Regions from separate parts of the Mesorhizobium sp. L-2-11 genome, predicted to be linked through region 3. Evidence: predicted binding sites of a transcription regulator. Region 3 holds the regulator's gene; each other region holds the start of a gene.
The links. Region 3 encodes LexA, which represses DNA repair genes until DNA is damaged. Its sites were predicted from a motif close to TGTTCNNNNTGTGTTCNG; they were not measured.

Region 1: the regulator LexA is predicted to act here: its motif matches at 3,062-3,079, upstream of dnaE (DNA polymerase III subunit alpha).
Region 2: the regulator LexA is predicted to act here: its motif matches at 2,171-2,188, upstream of JG739_RS14510 (ATP-dependent helicase).

The regions. Positions count from the first base shown of each region.
Region 1 is NZ_AP023257.1:3,471,496-3,476,781, forward strand. Features, by position in the region: gene JG739_RS16605 (S-(hydroxymethyl)glutathione dehydrogenase/class III alcohol dehydrogenase) at 1-567, opposite strand, end outside; gene JG739_RS16610 (acetyl-CoA carboxylase biotin carboxylase subunit) at 769-2,781, shown strand; gene dnaE (DNA polymerase III subunit alpha) at 3,161-5,286, shown strand, end outside.
Region 2 is NZ_AP023257.1:3,032,236-3,037,521, reverse strand. Features, by position in the region: gene JG739_RS14525 (Lrp/AsnC family transcriptional regulator) at 1-120, opposite strand, end outside; gene JG739_RS14520 (EamA family transporter) at 210-1,115, shown strand; gene JG739_RS14515 (dienelactone hydrolase family protein) at 1,116-2,021, opposite strand; gene JG739_RS14510 (ATP-dependent helicase) at 2,229-4,919, shown strand; gene JG739_RS14505 (ABC transporter permease) at 4,935-5,286, opposite strand, start outside.
Region 3 is NZ_AP023257.1:3,710,585-3,715,870, forward strand. Features, by position in the region: partial or broken gene JG739_RS17720 (ComEC/Rec2 family competence protein) at 1-2,138, shown strand, start outside; gene lexA (transcriptional repressor LexA) at 2,132-2,869, opposite strand; gene JG739_RS17730 (molybdopterin molybdotransferase MoeA) at 2,974-4,179, opposite strand; gene moaC (cyclic pyranopterin monophosphate synthase MoaC) at 4,179-4,676, opposite strand; gene trpC (indole-3-glycerol phosphate synthase TrpC) at 4,743-5,286, opposite strand, start outside.

The DNA of each region.
Region 1 (5,286 bases), 240 kb from region 3:
CGTGGCACCGATCTCGACCTTGGCCGTGTTGATCACCGCGCCGATGCCGGTGGTGACGCCGCAGCCAATGTAGCAGATCTTGTCGAAGGGCGCGTCGGGGTTGACCTTGGCGAGCGCGATCTCGGGCAGCACGGTGAAGTTGGAGAAGGTCGAGCAGCCCATGTAGTGGAGGATCTTGTCCTTGCCGATCGAGAAGCGCGACGAGCCGTCCGGCATCAGCCCTTGCCCCTGCGTGGCGCGGATTGCGGTGCACAGATTGGTTTTTCTGGACAGGCAGGACGGGCATTGCCGGCATTCCGGCGTGTAGAGCGGGATGACGTGGTCACCCTTCTTGACCGAGGTGACACCCTTGCCGACGTCGACGACGATTCCCGCGCCCTCATGGCCGAGGATCGCCGGAAAGATGCCTTCGGGATCGGCGCCTGACAGCGTGAATTCGTCGGTGTGGCAGATGCCGGTCGCCTTGATCTCGACCAGCACCTCGCCCGCGCGCGGGCCGTCGAGGTCGACCTCCAGGATCTCCAGCGGCTTTCCGGCGGCGACAGCGACAGCGGCGCGGGTTTTCATCGGGGATCTCCTCTCAGGGCAAATCTGCAATCGGGGCGGAGCATTAGCGTATCTGCAGGTTCTGGACTATGGGACGAATTGACAGTTCGTTGCCGGGTTTGGCCGGCGCCGGACGACTTGCGCCCGGGGATATGCGCCAACTTGCCTTGACCGGCCGGGCGAAGCCCATAAAAGAAAGGCAGCCGAGGGAACGCAACCCGCATGTTCACAAAAATCCTGGTCGCCAATCGTGGCGAGATCGCCTGCCGCGTCATCAAGACGGCGCGCAAGATGGGCATTGCCACCGTGGCGGTCTATTCGGATGCCGATCGCGACGCCGTACATGTCGAAATGGCCGACGAGGCTGTCCATATCGGGCCTTCGCCGGCCGCTGAGAGCTATCTGGTGCCGGCGAGGATCATCGCTGCCTGCAAGGCGACAGGTGCTGAAGCCGTGCATCCAGGCTACGGGTTTTTGTCCGAACGCGCATCCTTCTGTGAGGCGCTGGAGAAAGACGGCATCGTCTTCATCGGCCCCAAACCCAGAGCGATCAGGGCGATGGGCGACAAGATCGAGTCGAAGAAATTCGCCAATGCAGCCAAGGTCAGCACGGTGCCCGGCTGGCTCGGCGTCATCGAGAATGCTGTCCATGCGGAAAAGATCGCCGGCGAGATCGGCTATCCCGTGATGATCAAGGCCTCGGCCGGCGGCGGCGGCAAGGGCATGCGCATCGCCTGGAGCAAGGCCGAGGTGCGCGACGGGTTCGACCGGGCGCGGTCGGAGGCCAAAAGCTCGTTCGGCGACGACCGCGTCTTCATCGAGAAGTTCGTGGTCGATCCGCGCCACATCGAGATCCAGGTGCTGGCCGACGCGCACGGCAACGCGCTTTATCTCGGCGAGCGCGAATGCTCGATCCAGCGCCGCAACCAGAAGATTGTCGAAGAGGCGCCTTCGCCCTTCCTCGACGCCAAGACCCGGAAAGCCATGGGCGAGCAGTCAGTGGCGCTGGCCAGGGCGGTCGACTATCAGAGCGCCGGCACGGTTGAATTCATCGTCGACAGCGAAAAGAACTTCTATTTCCTTGAAATGAATACGCGATTGCAGGTCGAGCACCCGGTGACAGAGCTTGTCACCGGCATCGACCTGGTCGAGCAGATGATCCGCATAGCGGCCGGCGAAAAGCTCGCCATCCAGCAAAGCGACGTCAGGCTGAACGGCTGGGCGGTGGAAAGCCGGCTCTACGCCGAGGACCCGTATCGCAATTTCCTGCCGTCGATCGGCCGGCTGACGAGATACCGGCCGCCGCAAGAGGGACAGTCCGGCGACATCGTCATCCGCAACGATACCGGGGTTACCGAGGGTTCGGAAATCTCGATGTTCTACGATCCGATGGTCGCCAAGCTGTGCACCTGGGCGCCGACGCGGCTCGCGGCAATAGACGCCATGTCCGAAGCGCTCGACAGTTTTGTCGTCGACGGCATCGAGCACAACATGCCGTTCCTGGCGGCGCTGATGCAGCATCCGCGCTGGCGGGAAGGGCGGATATCGACCGCCTTCATATCAGAGGAATATCCGGACGGCTTCGCGCCGATCGTGCCTGATAGCGAGGAAAAGGCCGTGCTCGCAGCCATCGCAACCGCGGTCGAACTGCTGCGCCGCGACCGGCTCGACCGGCTCGGCGGGCGGCTGGCGCCGCATTCGGGTGTGCTGAAACGCGATTGGGTGGTCAAGATCGGCAAGGATTACCTTTCGGCTTCGGTTATCGAAGGCATGATCTCCATTCCGATGGAACTCGGGCTGTCGATCGACGGCGGCACGGCGCTGACGGTGGCGTCCGACTGGCGGCCGGGCGATCTCGTCTGGCGCGGAACGGTCGGCGAGCGAAGAATTGCCGCGCAGGTCAGGCCGGTGCCGAACGGGCTTCGCATCGCCTGGAAAGGCATGTCGGTGAGCGCACGCGCCATGCTGCCGCGCATCGCCGAACTCGAAAGGCTGATGCCGGAAAAAGTGGCGCCCGACACCTCCAAGATGCTGCTCTGCCCGATGCCCGGCCTTGTCGTGTCGATCGCCGTTGCCGAAGGGCAGGAGGTCAAGGCCGGCGAGACGCTGGCAGTGGTCGAGGCGATGAAGATGGAAAATGTGCTGCGCGCCGAACGCGATCTCACCGTGTCGAAACTCAAGGCAAAACCGGGCGACAGTCTCGCCGTCGACGCGGTGATCATGGAATTTGCGTGAGGCTGAAACGCGCCTTGGCACTCTTCCAAGGTTGGCGGGACAGCGCCCCCCTCTGTCCTGCCGGACATCTCCCCCTCCAGGGGGGAGATCGGCAGCTTCGAGGACAGCACCCCTTCTGCATCCGACGAGATTGGCGAAAGCCGAGATGATAGCCAATCTCCCCACTAGAGGGGGAGATGTCCGGCAGGACAGAGGGGGGCGCGAAGGAATGCGACCTGACAATAGGTTGGCACGAGTTCGGGTGGGGCAGGAATTCGCATTTTCTGTCGCACAGCGCGTTTGTTCTTGCTTTGTGCCTCACTGCCGCTGGACTCGCATCGTCCGGTGCCGGACAATACATCTTCATCGACTGAGTCCTTTCAAACGGCGCTAAAAAACCATGGCGAATGATACACTTCCCCGCGATCCGTTGCGGCGCGAGGCCTTTGTGAAGGCGTCGCGGCCGGAAGCGCCGGCGCGGCCGTTCATTCATCTGCGTGTGCATTCGGCCTATTCGCTGCTCGAGGGCGCTTTGCAGCTCGGCACGGTCGTCGGTCATGCGGTGAGGGATGACGCCCCGGCCATCGCCGTCACCGACACCAATAATCTGTTCGGCGCGCTCGAATTTGCGCAAAAGGCGGTGAAGGAGGGTATCCAGCCGATCATCGGCTGCCAGACCGCTCTCGCTTTTTCCGGTGAAGCCAGCGACAGCCAGCGCGACCGCAGGCGACAAGGCCCGGAAATGCGGCCCGTGGTTTTGATCGCGGCGACCGAGGCCGGCTACAGCAATCTGGTCAGGCTGGTCAGCCGGGTCTATTTGGAGACGCCGCCCGGCGAGGCCGTGCATCTGACGACCGAGATGCTGCAAGGCTATTGCGACGGCCTGATCTGTCTCAGCGGCGGGCCGCGCGGCCCGATCGGCAACGCGCTGAAAGAGGACCGCCGCGACCTCGCCGAGACACGGCTTCTGGCGCTCAAGGCGTTGTTCGGCGACCGGCTCTATGTCGAGCTGGAACGGGTTTCTGGCTATGACCGGGTCATCGAGAAATCGTCAGTCGATCTCGCCTATACCAACGACTTGCCGCTGGTTGCCACCAATGAGGCGTTTTTCTCCTCGCGCGACGACTATGAGGCGCATGACGCGCTGATCGCCATCGCCGAAGGGTCGGTCGTCGCCGTCGACAATCGCCGGCGGCTGTCTTCAGACAATTTTCTGAGAAGCCAGGCCGACATGGCGAGGCTGTTCGCCGATCTGCCGGAAGCGATCGACAACACCGTCGAAATCGCGCTGCGCTGCTCCTACTATCCCAAGACCCGCAACCCGATCCTGCCGCGCTTTGCCGGCGGCGATGTCGCCGACGCCGACGCGGCGGTGAAGGCGGAGGCGCAGGAGCTTGTCAGACAGGCGCATGAAGGACTGGAGGCGCGGCTCGCCGCGCACGGCCTGGCCCCTGGCTATACGGTCGAGCAATACCGCCAACGGCTGGAATTCGAGCTCGGCATTATCGAGAAGATGAAATTCCCCGGCTATTTCCTGATCGTCGCCGATTTCATCAAATGGGCGAAGGCGCAAGGCATTCCGGTCGGGCCGGGGCGCGGCTCGGGCGCCGGCTCGCTGGTCGCCTATTCGACGACCATCACCGACATCGATCCGCTACGTTTCTCGCTGCTGTTCGAGCGCTTCCTCAATCCCGACCGCGTGTCGATGCCCGACTTCGACATCGATTTCTGCCAGGACCGGCGCGAGGAGGTTATCCGCTACGTCCAGCAGAAATACGGACGCGACCAGGTCGGCCAGATCATCACCTTCGGCACGCTGCAGGCCCGCGCGGTGCTGCGCGATGTCGGCCGCGTGCTGCAGATGCCCTATGGCCAGGTCGACAAGCTCAGCAAAATGGTGCCGTCTAACCCGGCCAATCCGGTCAAGCTCGCCGATGCCATCGCCAACGAGCCGCGTTTTGCCGAAGAGGCGGAGCGCGAGCCGATCGTGCAGACGCTGCTCGACATGGCGCAGAAGCTGGAAGGGCTCTACCGCCACGCCTCGACGCACGCCGCCGGCATCGTCATCGGCGACCGGCCGCTTTGGGAACTGGTGCCGATGTACCGCGATCCGCGCTCCGACATGCCGGTCACCCAGTTCAACATGAAGTATGTCGAGCAGGCCGGGCTGGTGAAGTTCGACTTCCTCGGCCTGAAGACGCTGACGGTGTTGGAAACCGCGGTCAAGCTGATCCGTCGCCGCGGTATCGAGATCGATCTCGCCCACATCCCGCTCGACGACCCCGATACCTACGCCATGCTGTCGCGCGGCGAGGTGGTCGGCGTGTTCCAGGTGGAAAGTGCCGGCATGCGCAAGGCGCTGATCGGCATGCGGCCCGACTGCATCGAGGACATCATCGCGCTGGTCGCGCTTTATCGGCCGGGCCCGATGGAGAACATCCCGACCTACAACGCCAGAAAGCATGGCGACGAAGAGATGGCGTCGATCCACCCGAAGATCGACCATCTGGTGAAGGAGACGCAAGG
Region 2 (5,286 bases), 680 kb from region 3:
CGACAGGCCGACCGAGCGCGCCAGTTCGGCGGTGCTGGTGCGCGCATCCTTTTCCAGCAGGCGCAGGATTTTCAGATCCGCCGCATCCAGATCAGCATTTTCGTTTCGAAGGCGTTTCAGGAAAAACTCCTTGGCTGAGGAAAAAGAATGATCACTTTGGTTAGGAGTTGTCCATATAAACAGGTAAAACTGCCTGCGATACTGATCCTATGGATGATCAAGCGCAAGCCCCAGCTGCAATCCCTGCCCTCACCGGCCCTGTCTTTGGCAGGCTGGCGACATCGCTGCCGCCGCATGTCTGGTTCGGTGTCAGTGCCGTGTTTCATTATCTCGGGCCGGCTTTCGCCGTGCTGCTTTTCCCGCATGTCGGCGTGCTTGGCATGGCCTGGCTGCGCATCGTCACGGCCGCTCTGGTCTTCGCGCCGCTGACGCGGCCGTGGACGGCCTTCGCCCGCGCCGACCGGCCGACACGGCTGCAGCTTCTCGGTTTTGGCGCCTGCCTCGGCGTGATGAATTGCTCCTTCTACCTGGCACTCGACCGCTTGCCGATCTCGCTGGTTGCGGCGATCGAATTCGTCGGCACCATCGGCGTTGCGCTGGTCGGCGTCAGAAGCCCGCGCAATCTCGCAGCCCTTGCCGTTGCCGTCATCGGCACCTTGCTGCTGATCGACGTCAGATGGTCAAGCGACCCGATCGGTCTGTTCTGGGCTTTCCTCAATGGCGCGCTGTTCGTCGGCTACATCGTGCTTGGCCATCGCGTTGCCCGCGCCGGCGCTGGCGACGGCATCGCCGGCCTGGGCGCCGCCATGGCGGTCGCCTGCCTCATCGTGCTGCCGATCGGCTTCACCGATGCGCTGCCGGCTTTCACGGCGCCGCCGCTGCTCATCGCCGCCATCGGCGTCGGCATCTGCTCGTCGGTCATCCCCTATATCTGCGACCAGCTAGCCATGTCGCGGCTGCCGCGATCGAGCTTCGCGCTGATGCTGTCGTTGCTGCCGGTCACCGCCACGCTGATTGGCGTCATTGTGCTCCGCCAGATACCCAGCCCTGCCGATTGCATCGGCATCGCGCTGGTGGTGGCCGGCGTCGCCTTTCACAAACCGGCAAATGCCTGATCAGGCAAGCTTTTCCTTGAGAAAGGCAATCGTCCGGCCCCAGGCGAGGTCCGCTGCGTTCTTGTCGTAACGGGCCGCTGAGGTGTCATTGTTGAAGGCATGATTGGCGCCCTCATAGACATTGATCGTGTACTCGACCTCGGCTGCATCGAGCTCCTTCCTGAAGGCGTCGATGCCGGCATTGATGCGGGTGTCGAGCCCGGCATAATGCAGCAGCAGCGCCGCCTTGATCTTCGGCACATCCTCGGCCTTCGGCTGCATGCCGTAATAGGCGACAGCGGCAGCCAGATCCGGCTCGTTGGCAGCCAGTGTGTTCACCGTGCCGCCGCCCCAGCAGAAGCCGACCGCGCCAACCTTGCCGTTGCCATCCGCATGTCCCTTGAGGAAAGCGACCGTTGCGACCGCATTGGCGATGGTCTGAGCCGGATCGAGTTTTGAAATCTGCTCGCGCGCCTTGTCTTCGTCGGCCGGCGTGCCGCCGAGCGGCGACAGGAAGTCCGGGGCAAGCGCAACGAAGCCTTCCAGCGCCACGCGCCGCGTCACATCGCGTATATGCGGGTTGAGCCCCCTGTTCTCATGCACGACGATGACGGTGCCGAGCTTGCCGGACTGGCCGGCCGGCTTGACCAGATAGCCCTTCATCTCGCCACCGCTGCCGGGGTAGCTGATGTCCTCGCCCGTCACGCGTGAATCGTCCTCGGCAACAACCGCCGCCCGGGCCGAATTGGCCGCCAGCAGCGGTGCGATTGCGGCAGCAGCGGCACCTGATCCGGCAAGCCTGGTCAACTGTTCCATGAAGCGCCGCCGGTCGAGCGTCAGATGCGTGTATTCGTCATAGGCGTCGATCATCGCCTGGGTAATGGCGGGTCTGGTGACGGCGGGGCTGGCAGGGCTCGGTTTTGTCATGGCGCTCTCCTCGGCTTCGGGAACATGTCCGCCGCGCAAGATAGGGTAGAAGCCCGCACGGTCCAGTCACGGATCAGTGAGGCCCGGCATGCAGCGCTCCACGACGTCGGTGGTTAAATCTACCCGTTTGTAGGTTCCGGCCCTGGATTGAGAACAAAACGGAGACACTTCTGGCCTTTCGCTGCCGAATCACTACATTCGGGGGAGATGTCCGGCTTTTCGGAAGATATGCCTTTCTTTGATGAACCGAACGCGCGGCCCGTGGCCCCGTCGGGCATTGCTGCGCGCGCCATGGCTGCCCGCAACGGCCACACCAATGCGCCCAACTATCTGAACGGGCTCAACCCCGAGCAGCGGCTGGCGGTGGAGACCACCGAGGGGCCGGTCCTGGTGCTGGCCGGCGCCGGCACCGGCAAGACGCGCGTCCTGACCACCCGCATCGCCCACATCCTCGCCACCGGCAAGGCCTTCCCCTCGCAGATCCTCGCCGTCACCTTCACCAACAAGGCGGCGCGCGAGATGAAGCAGCGCATCGGCCTGCTGATCGGCGAAGGCAATGTCGAAGGCATGCCGTGGCTCGGCACCTTCCACTCGATTGGAGTGAAGCTGCTACGCCGCCACGCCGAGCTCGCCGGGCTCAGATCCGACTTCACCATTCTCGACACCGACGACGTCGTGCGCCTGATCAAGCAGCTCATCCAGGCCGAAGGACTGGACGACAAACGCTGGCCGGCCAAGCAGTTCGCCCAGATGATCGACGGCTGGAAGAACAAGGGGCTTGGCCCCGCCGAGATTGCCGAGGGCGACGCCCGCTCCTTCGCCAACGGCAAGGGCCGCGAGCTCTACAAGGCTTATCAGGAGCGGCTGAAGACGCTGAACGCCTGCGACTTCGGCGATCTTCTGTGCCACCCGATCCGCATCTTCCGCGGCAATCCGGACGTGCTGAAGGAATACCACAAGCGCTTCAGATACATCCTCGTCGACGAATACCAGGACACCAACACCGCCCAATATATGTGGCTGCGGCTTTTGGCGCAGCGGCCGCAATCCTCCCCCCTTGAGGGGGAGGTGCCCGCGAAGCGGGCGGAGGGGGTCGCCGCAGAAGGCACCGCCAGAGCGTCGGGCACTGCCGCACGGACCCCACCCGGCCGGGCTTTGCCCAGCCACCCTCCCCTCAAGGGGGAGGGAAATCCGCGCCCAGCCACCGTCAACATTTGCTGCGTCGGCGACGACGACCAGTCGATCTACGGCTGGCGCGGGGCCGAGGTCGACAACATCCTGCGCTTCGACAAGGATTTCCCCGGCGCCACGATCATCCGGCTGGAGCGCAACTACCGCTCCACCGCGCACATCCTCGGCACCGCCTCCCACCTCATCGCCCACAATGAAAGCCGCTTCGGCAAGACGCTGTTCACCGAAAAGATCGCCGAGGACGACGAGAAGGTGCATGTGCATGCCGCCTGGGATTCCGAGGAAGAGGCCCGCGCCGTTGGCGAAACCATCGAGGCCTACCAGCGTCAGAAGCACGATCTCAACGACATGGCCATTCTTGTTCGCGCGTCCTTCCAGATGCGCGAGTTCGAGGACCGCTTCGTCACCCTCGGGCTCAACTACCGCGTCATCGGCGGCCCGCGCTTTTACGAGCGCCTCGAAATCCGCGACGCCCTGGCCTTCTTCCGCGTCGTCGCGCAAGGCGCAGACGACCTCGCCTTCGAGCGCATCGTCAACGTGCCGAAGCGCGGGCTGGGCGAAGCCACTATCCGCCAAATCCACGACACCGCCAGGGCGCTGCGCATCCCGATGCTGGAGGCTGCGGAAAAACTCGCTGAGAGCGACGAGCTGAAGCCGAAGCCGCGCGCAGCGCTGCGCGAGGTCGCCGCCAATTTCGAGCGCTGGCAGAAGGCGCTGGAGACAACGCCGCACACCGAGCTGGCCGAAACCATCCTGGAGGAGAGCGGCTACACCGACATGTGGAAGAACGACCGCTCGGCGGAAGCGCCTGGCCGGCTGGAAAACCTCAAGGAACTGGTCCGCTCCATGGAGGAGTACGAATCGCTGCGCTCCTTCCTCGAACATGTGGCGCTGGTAATGGACGCCGAGCAGAACGCCGAGCTCGACGCGGTCAACATCATGACGCTGCATTCGGCCAAGGGCCTCGAATTCGAGACGGTTTTTCTGCCCGGCTGGGAGGAAGGTCTGTTTCCGCATCAGCGCGCGCTCGACGAGGGCGGTCGCTCCGGGCTCGAGGAAGAACGGCGGCTGGCCTATGTCGGGCTGACCCGCGCCAAGAAGAACCTGCATCTGTGGTTCGTCTCCAACCGCCGCATCCACGGCCTGTGGCAATCGACGATCCCGTCGCGCTTCCTCGATGAATTGCCGGAAGCCCATGTCGAAATCGCCGAGAGCGGCAACTCCTATGGCGGTTACGGCAATGCCTATGGCGGCGGCTCCTTCGCCTCCGGGCGGGGCGGCCAGGCGGCAGGAAGGCAGAATCCTTATGGCGCCTCGCGCTTCGACAATGTCGGCGCGGAAAAGTCGGGAAGCTTCTCCAACACCTATGCAACGCCGGGCTGGCAGCGCGCGCAGCAGAACCGCACTGAGGCCACCGACCGCAATTGGGGCTCGCGCTCCGGCCACCAGGTCGAGCGCATCGGCTATGGCGAGACCGACTCCGGCTACGGCGCCGGCCGCACCTCGATCAAGGGCCGCACCATCGACGGCGAGCTGGTCGCCAAATCCGTTGCCGACACGCCATCACGCTTCAGTGTCGGCGACCGCGTCTTCCACCAGAAATTCGGCAACGGCAACATTGCGGCCATCGACGGCAACAAGCTGACCATCGATTTCGACAAGGCCGGTCAGAAACGCGTGCTGGACGGGTTTGTCACCGGGGTGTGAGTATCCCCTCTCCGCTCACCGATACCGCGCCTGGTTCCATTTGTGGCCGAGCAGCGACAGGATGATGATCAGCCCGTTGAAGAACTGGACATAGAAGCCGCTCAGGCCTGCCGCGACAACGCCGGTCTGGATGAACGACACGGTGACGGCGCCGATGGCGCCGCCGACCACGGTACCGACGCCGCCCCAGGTCGGCGTGCCGCCAACGAACACCGATGCCAGCACCGGCAAGAGATAGCCGTCGCCGGCCGTCGGCCACCAGGTGAAGTTGATCATCACCGAGAAGGTGCCGGCGATCGCCGCCCCGATGCCGACGAAGACGAACACTTTCACCCGCACGCGCTTGACGTCGATGCCCATCTGCTGG
Region 3 (5,286 bases):
GTGATCGTCTATTTTTCGCTTGCCGTCGAACCGGACTTTGCCCAGCCGATTGCCGTCGTGGTCCTCACGGCATTGTGTGCGGCCGTCACGCGCTCACGCTGCAAAACGCATCTTGCTTCATGGCAGCGTTGCTGTGCGCGCTCGGTGTGCTCGCCGCCAAGGTTGAAACCTGGCGCGCCGGAACGAGGATGCTCGGTTCGGAAATCCAGACCCAGCTGACCGGCCGTGTCGTCAGGCTCGACCAGATGGCGAACGGCCGGATCAGGCTGACCATCGACGTGATATCGACCGCCCGGCCGACACTGCGTTATGCGCCCGAACGTGTCAGGGTATCGGCACGCAAGATTCCCGCTGAGATGACCGCAGGCTCGGTGGCAACCGGCTATGTGAGGCTTCTGCCTCCGACTGGCCCGGTCAGACCGGACAGCTTTGACTTCTCCTTTGACAGCTATTTCGCCGGTATCGGTGCCAGTGGCTTTTTCCTCGGCAGTCCAAAGATCGTCGTCTCGGAAGATGCACCGTTAACCACACGCCTTTCTTCGTCGATCGAGAAGGCGCGGGAAACCATCGCCGACCATATCAGGGACAGCATCGGTGGTGCCGAGGGGGAGATTGCCGCTGCGTTGATCGTCGGCGTGCGTGCCGGCATCCCCGAAGAGATAAACGAATCGATGCGGCGCACCGGCATCTACCACATCATCTCCATTTCCGGCCTGCACATGGCGCTTGTCGCCGGCACTGTCATGGGATTGCTGCGCGGCGCCTTTGCGCTGTTTCCCGACTTTTCGTCGCGCCGGCCGGTCAAAAAATATGCGGCTGCTGCCGCACTCGTCTCCATCGCTGCCTATCTGATTTTCTCCGGTATCGTGGTCGCGGCTGAACGCAGCTTCATCATGCTGGCGGTAATGCTTGTCGCCGTGCTGTTCGACCGGGCGGCACTCACGATGCGGAACCTGGCGATTTCGGCCATCGCCGTCATCGTCGTGTCGCCGCATGAGGTGGTCGGCGCAAGCTTCCAGATGTCCTTCGCCGCGACTGCGGCTCTCGTGGGCGCCTACGCCGGTTGGTCCGACTATCGTGCCGACAAGGCCACGACGCCGCGACAGCGACGGTCACCGGTCGCTTTCGTCACGCGCAAACTCGTCGCTGGGGCAGGCACCATCGCAATGACCTCCATCATTGCCGGCAGCGCCACTGCGCTCTTCGCCATATGGCACTTCCAGCGCGTCTCGCCGCTCAGCCTGTTCGCCAATCTGGCCGTCATGCCGATCGTCACCATCGTCATGTTCCTGGCCGTCCTCAGCGCCTTGGCGATGCCTTTCGGCCTCGACGGCCCTTTCCTCTACATGATGGGCAAGGGCCTGACGGCCATGATCGCAATTTCGGGATGGATCTCGGAGCGTTCGCCAATCGATGCAGTCGGACTGATTTCGTTGCAATCGGTTCTGCTGGTGACGGTCGCCCTGGTCATCGCCACGATGGCGACGACATGGCTGCGGCTTGCGGCACTTCCCTTTGCGCTCGCCGGCCTGCTGACGATTTCCGGGACGCGCACCCCCGACGTGCTGATCTCGGAGGATGCGCATCTGGTGGCGCTGCCGATCGGCGGCGGCGAACTTGCCGTCAACCGGGTGCGTTCGAACGAATTCACCACCGACAACTGGAAACATGCGCTGGTTTCAACAACGATCGTCGAGCCGGAGACATTCGAAAAAGGAGATGTGCGGTTCGACATCGCCGACCCGGCCGACCTGCCGCCGGGAGCGCCTTTCAGCTGCACTGCCGGCCTGTGCCTGGCCCGGCATCCGTCCGGCGCGCTCATCGCGCTCGCCGACAACCGCAAAACCGCGCGGCCGGCCTGTGCCTTTGCTGATTTGATCGTCATCGACGATGCCACAGCCTATTACAAACCCTGCCGCAATCCGCTGGTTCTCGTCGTCACCAAACGGCAGCTCGCTCGCATGGGCAGTGCCGCCGTCTTCTTCGATCCGCTATCGGCGACGACGCGCGCAGAAATCCGTTTTGCCGTCAGACAGCCATACAGGCCCTGGCATGAGCAGCGGCGATTTTCGCGCGAGGCGAGGGGCCTGCCGCCATACCAGAGGGCCGAGAAACCCAAAAAACCTGCCGCTCAGTAACGCCGGATCAGTCCGACGAGCTTGCCCTGCACCTTGACGCGGTCCGGCCCGAAGATGCGCGTCTCGTAGGCCGGATTGGCGGCTTCCAGTGCGATCGAGGCACCTTTGCGGCGGAATCGCTTCAGCGTCGCTTCTTCCTCGTCGACCAGAGCGACAATGATCTCACCAGGCTGGGCCGTGTCGGCGTTGCGGATGATGACCGTGTCGCCGTCGAAGATGCCGGCCTCGATCATCGAATCACCCTTGACCTCCAGCGCGTAGTGCGTGCCGCCGGTGATCATGTCCGGTGGCACCGAGATCGAATGGGTCTGGTGCTGGATGGCGTCGATCGGCACACCGGCAGCAATGCGGCCCATCACCGGTATGGAGACGGTGGCAACGACGTCGTCGTCATTGCCGGCCGCACGCATGCGCGACGGCGCCGGCTTGATCTGGCGTCCGAGGCCGCCCTGCCCAAGGCTGCCCTGAATGACGCTCGGCGAGAATTTGCGCGCCGCATTGAGGCCCGGCGCGATCGAATCGGGCAGGCGCAGCACCTCCAGCGCGCGGGCGCGGTTGGGCAGGCGGCGAATGAAACCGCGCTCCTCCAGCGCCGTGATCAGCCGATGGATACCCGATTTGGAGGCGAGGTCGAGCGCTTCCTTCATCTCGTCGAACGAGGGCGGAATGCCGCTTTCCTTCAGCCGCTCGTGGATGAACATCAGCAGTTCATGTTGTTTGCGTGTCAGCATCGCGACCCCCAATAGAATCAGAAAAACAAACCCAGAACAAACACTATCTGTTCCAGTTGTGTTCCGCAACCATTTAAAGTTTAATGAATGCGTTGACGTTTTGTTCAGCGTAGCATCAGCACGCTGCAGGCGGCGCCCGCTTCGGCTGCGGGAGCGAATGGCTCGCGCACGATCAGTCCGTTGGCGTCGGCCAGCATTCTGAGCATCGAGGAATCCTGGATACTGAACGGCATTGCCTCAAGCGTGCCAGCTTCTTCCTTAACCACCGCGCGTACATAGTCCTGCCTGAGATCGTTGGCCGGCATGGCGGCGCCGAGCCGCGCCTGACGCATGTCCTGGCGGAAGGCGCGGCCGCCGAGCCGCGCCAGCAGAGGCTTCAGAAAGAGCTGCGTGCAGACCAGGCTGGCCACCGGATTGCCGGGCAGGCCGATGCAGCGGATGTCGCCCAGCCGCCCGAACATCAGTGGCTTGCCGGGCCGCATGGCGATTTTCCAGAAATCGAGCGCCATGCCTTCGCCGGTCAGCACGTCATGGACGAGGTCGTGGTCGCCGACCGAGGCGCCGCCCAGCGTGACGACGACGTCGGCGCCTGCGTCGACCGCTTTTTTCACCAGCGCGGCGATCGCCTCCTTGCGGTCGGGGGCGATGCCGAGATCGAGTGCGCAGGCGCCGACCGAGCGGACAGCGGCGGCGACGCCATAGGCATTGGAGGAGATGATCTGGTCGGCGCCAAGCTCGCTGCCCGGCGGCAGCAATTCGTCGCCGGTGGCGATGATGGCGACCAGTGGCCGTTTCGCCACGCTGACCTGCCGGTGGTTGGCCGATGCCGCCAGCGACAATGCCGCCGGATCAAGCTGGCGGCCTTTCTCCAGCAGCACGTCGCCCTGCGAGAAATCGAGCCCGATGCGGCGGATGTTGCGGCCTTCAACCGTCGGCGCGGTCACTTCGACCATGCCGCCGCCGAGGTCGCGGACATTCTCCTGGATGACGATGGTGTCGGCGCCCGCGGGAAGCGGCGCGCCGGTGAAGATGCGCACGGCCTGCGCCGGGCTGACTGTTCCGGCAAAGCCGCGTCCGGCCGGCGCCATGCCGATCACCGAGAGTCTCGCCGGCACGGACGCGACATCCTCGGCCCGCACGGCATAGCCGTCCATTGCCGACGCGTTGAATGGCGGCTGGGTGCGGAGCGCCACGAGCGGCCCCGCCAGCACGCGGTCGGCGGCGTCCATCAGGGCGACGCTTTCAGCCTGCAAGGGCGCAGCATCCTGAAGCAGGTGCTCAAGCGCCTCGGCGACCGCAAGCAGCGCCATTATTGGCCTGCCCCCTGGGCATCCGCCTTGTAGTCGCCGGATTTGCCGCCGGTCTTTTCCACCAGCCTGATGCCGGAGATCGCCATGCCGCGATCGACCGCCTTGGCCATGTCATAGATGGTCAGGCAGGCGACCGAGACGGCAGTCAGCGCTTCCATCTCGACCCCGGTCTTGCCGGTGACGCGGGCCAGCGCCGTGACCTTCAGGCCGGGCAGGTTGGCGTCCGGTTCAATGTCTACCGATATCTTGGTCAACAGCAGCGGATGGCAGAGCGGGATCAGCTCATGCGTCCTCTTGGCCGCCATGATGCCGGCGATGCGCGCCGTGCCCAGCACGTCGCCTTTCCTGGCATCGCCGTCGAGAATCATTTTCAGCGTTTCAGGCCGCATCGAGACAAGACCTTCGGCGATTGCCGTGCGGGTCGTCTCCGCCTTGTCGCCGACATCGACCATATTGGCTTCGCCTTCCGCGCCAAGATGGGTGAGGGCGGCCGACATCGTCAGGTCACCTTGGCGCGACGTGCGACCATTTGGACGCACAAACTACGCTCTAACGCTTTGTATCTAGGCATCATGCTCTCCGAAAATCGATTCCGATTTTCGGGCGGATGCATTGGCGGGCGCCTTGCCCGTCAAAAGCAGGTGCGTCGCAGTGGCCACGTCCTGTTGCCGCATAAGGCTCTCGCCGACGAGGAACGTGCCAATGTCGCTCCGTTCCAGCCTGCGGCAGTCCTGGTGCGAGAAAATACCGCTCTCGCTGACCAGCAGCCGGTCGGCAGGCACCATCGCCGCGAGCCGCTCCGATGTCTCGATGCTGGTTTCGAACGTCCGGAGATTGCGGTTGTTGATGCCGATCAGCCGCGACGACAGTTTCAGCGCGCGTTCAGTCTCGGCCTCGTCATGCACCTCGACCAGCGCGTCCATGCCAAGCTCGAAAGCCGTCGTTTCGAGTTCCCTGGCCACGGTGTCATCGACGCTCGCCATGATGATCAGGATGGCGTCCGCGCCCCACGCACGGGCCTCGAACACCTGATAGGGCTCGAACAGAAAATCCTTGCGCAAAGCCGGCAATGTCACGGCGCTGCGCGCATCGGTGAGGAATTCAGGC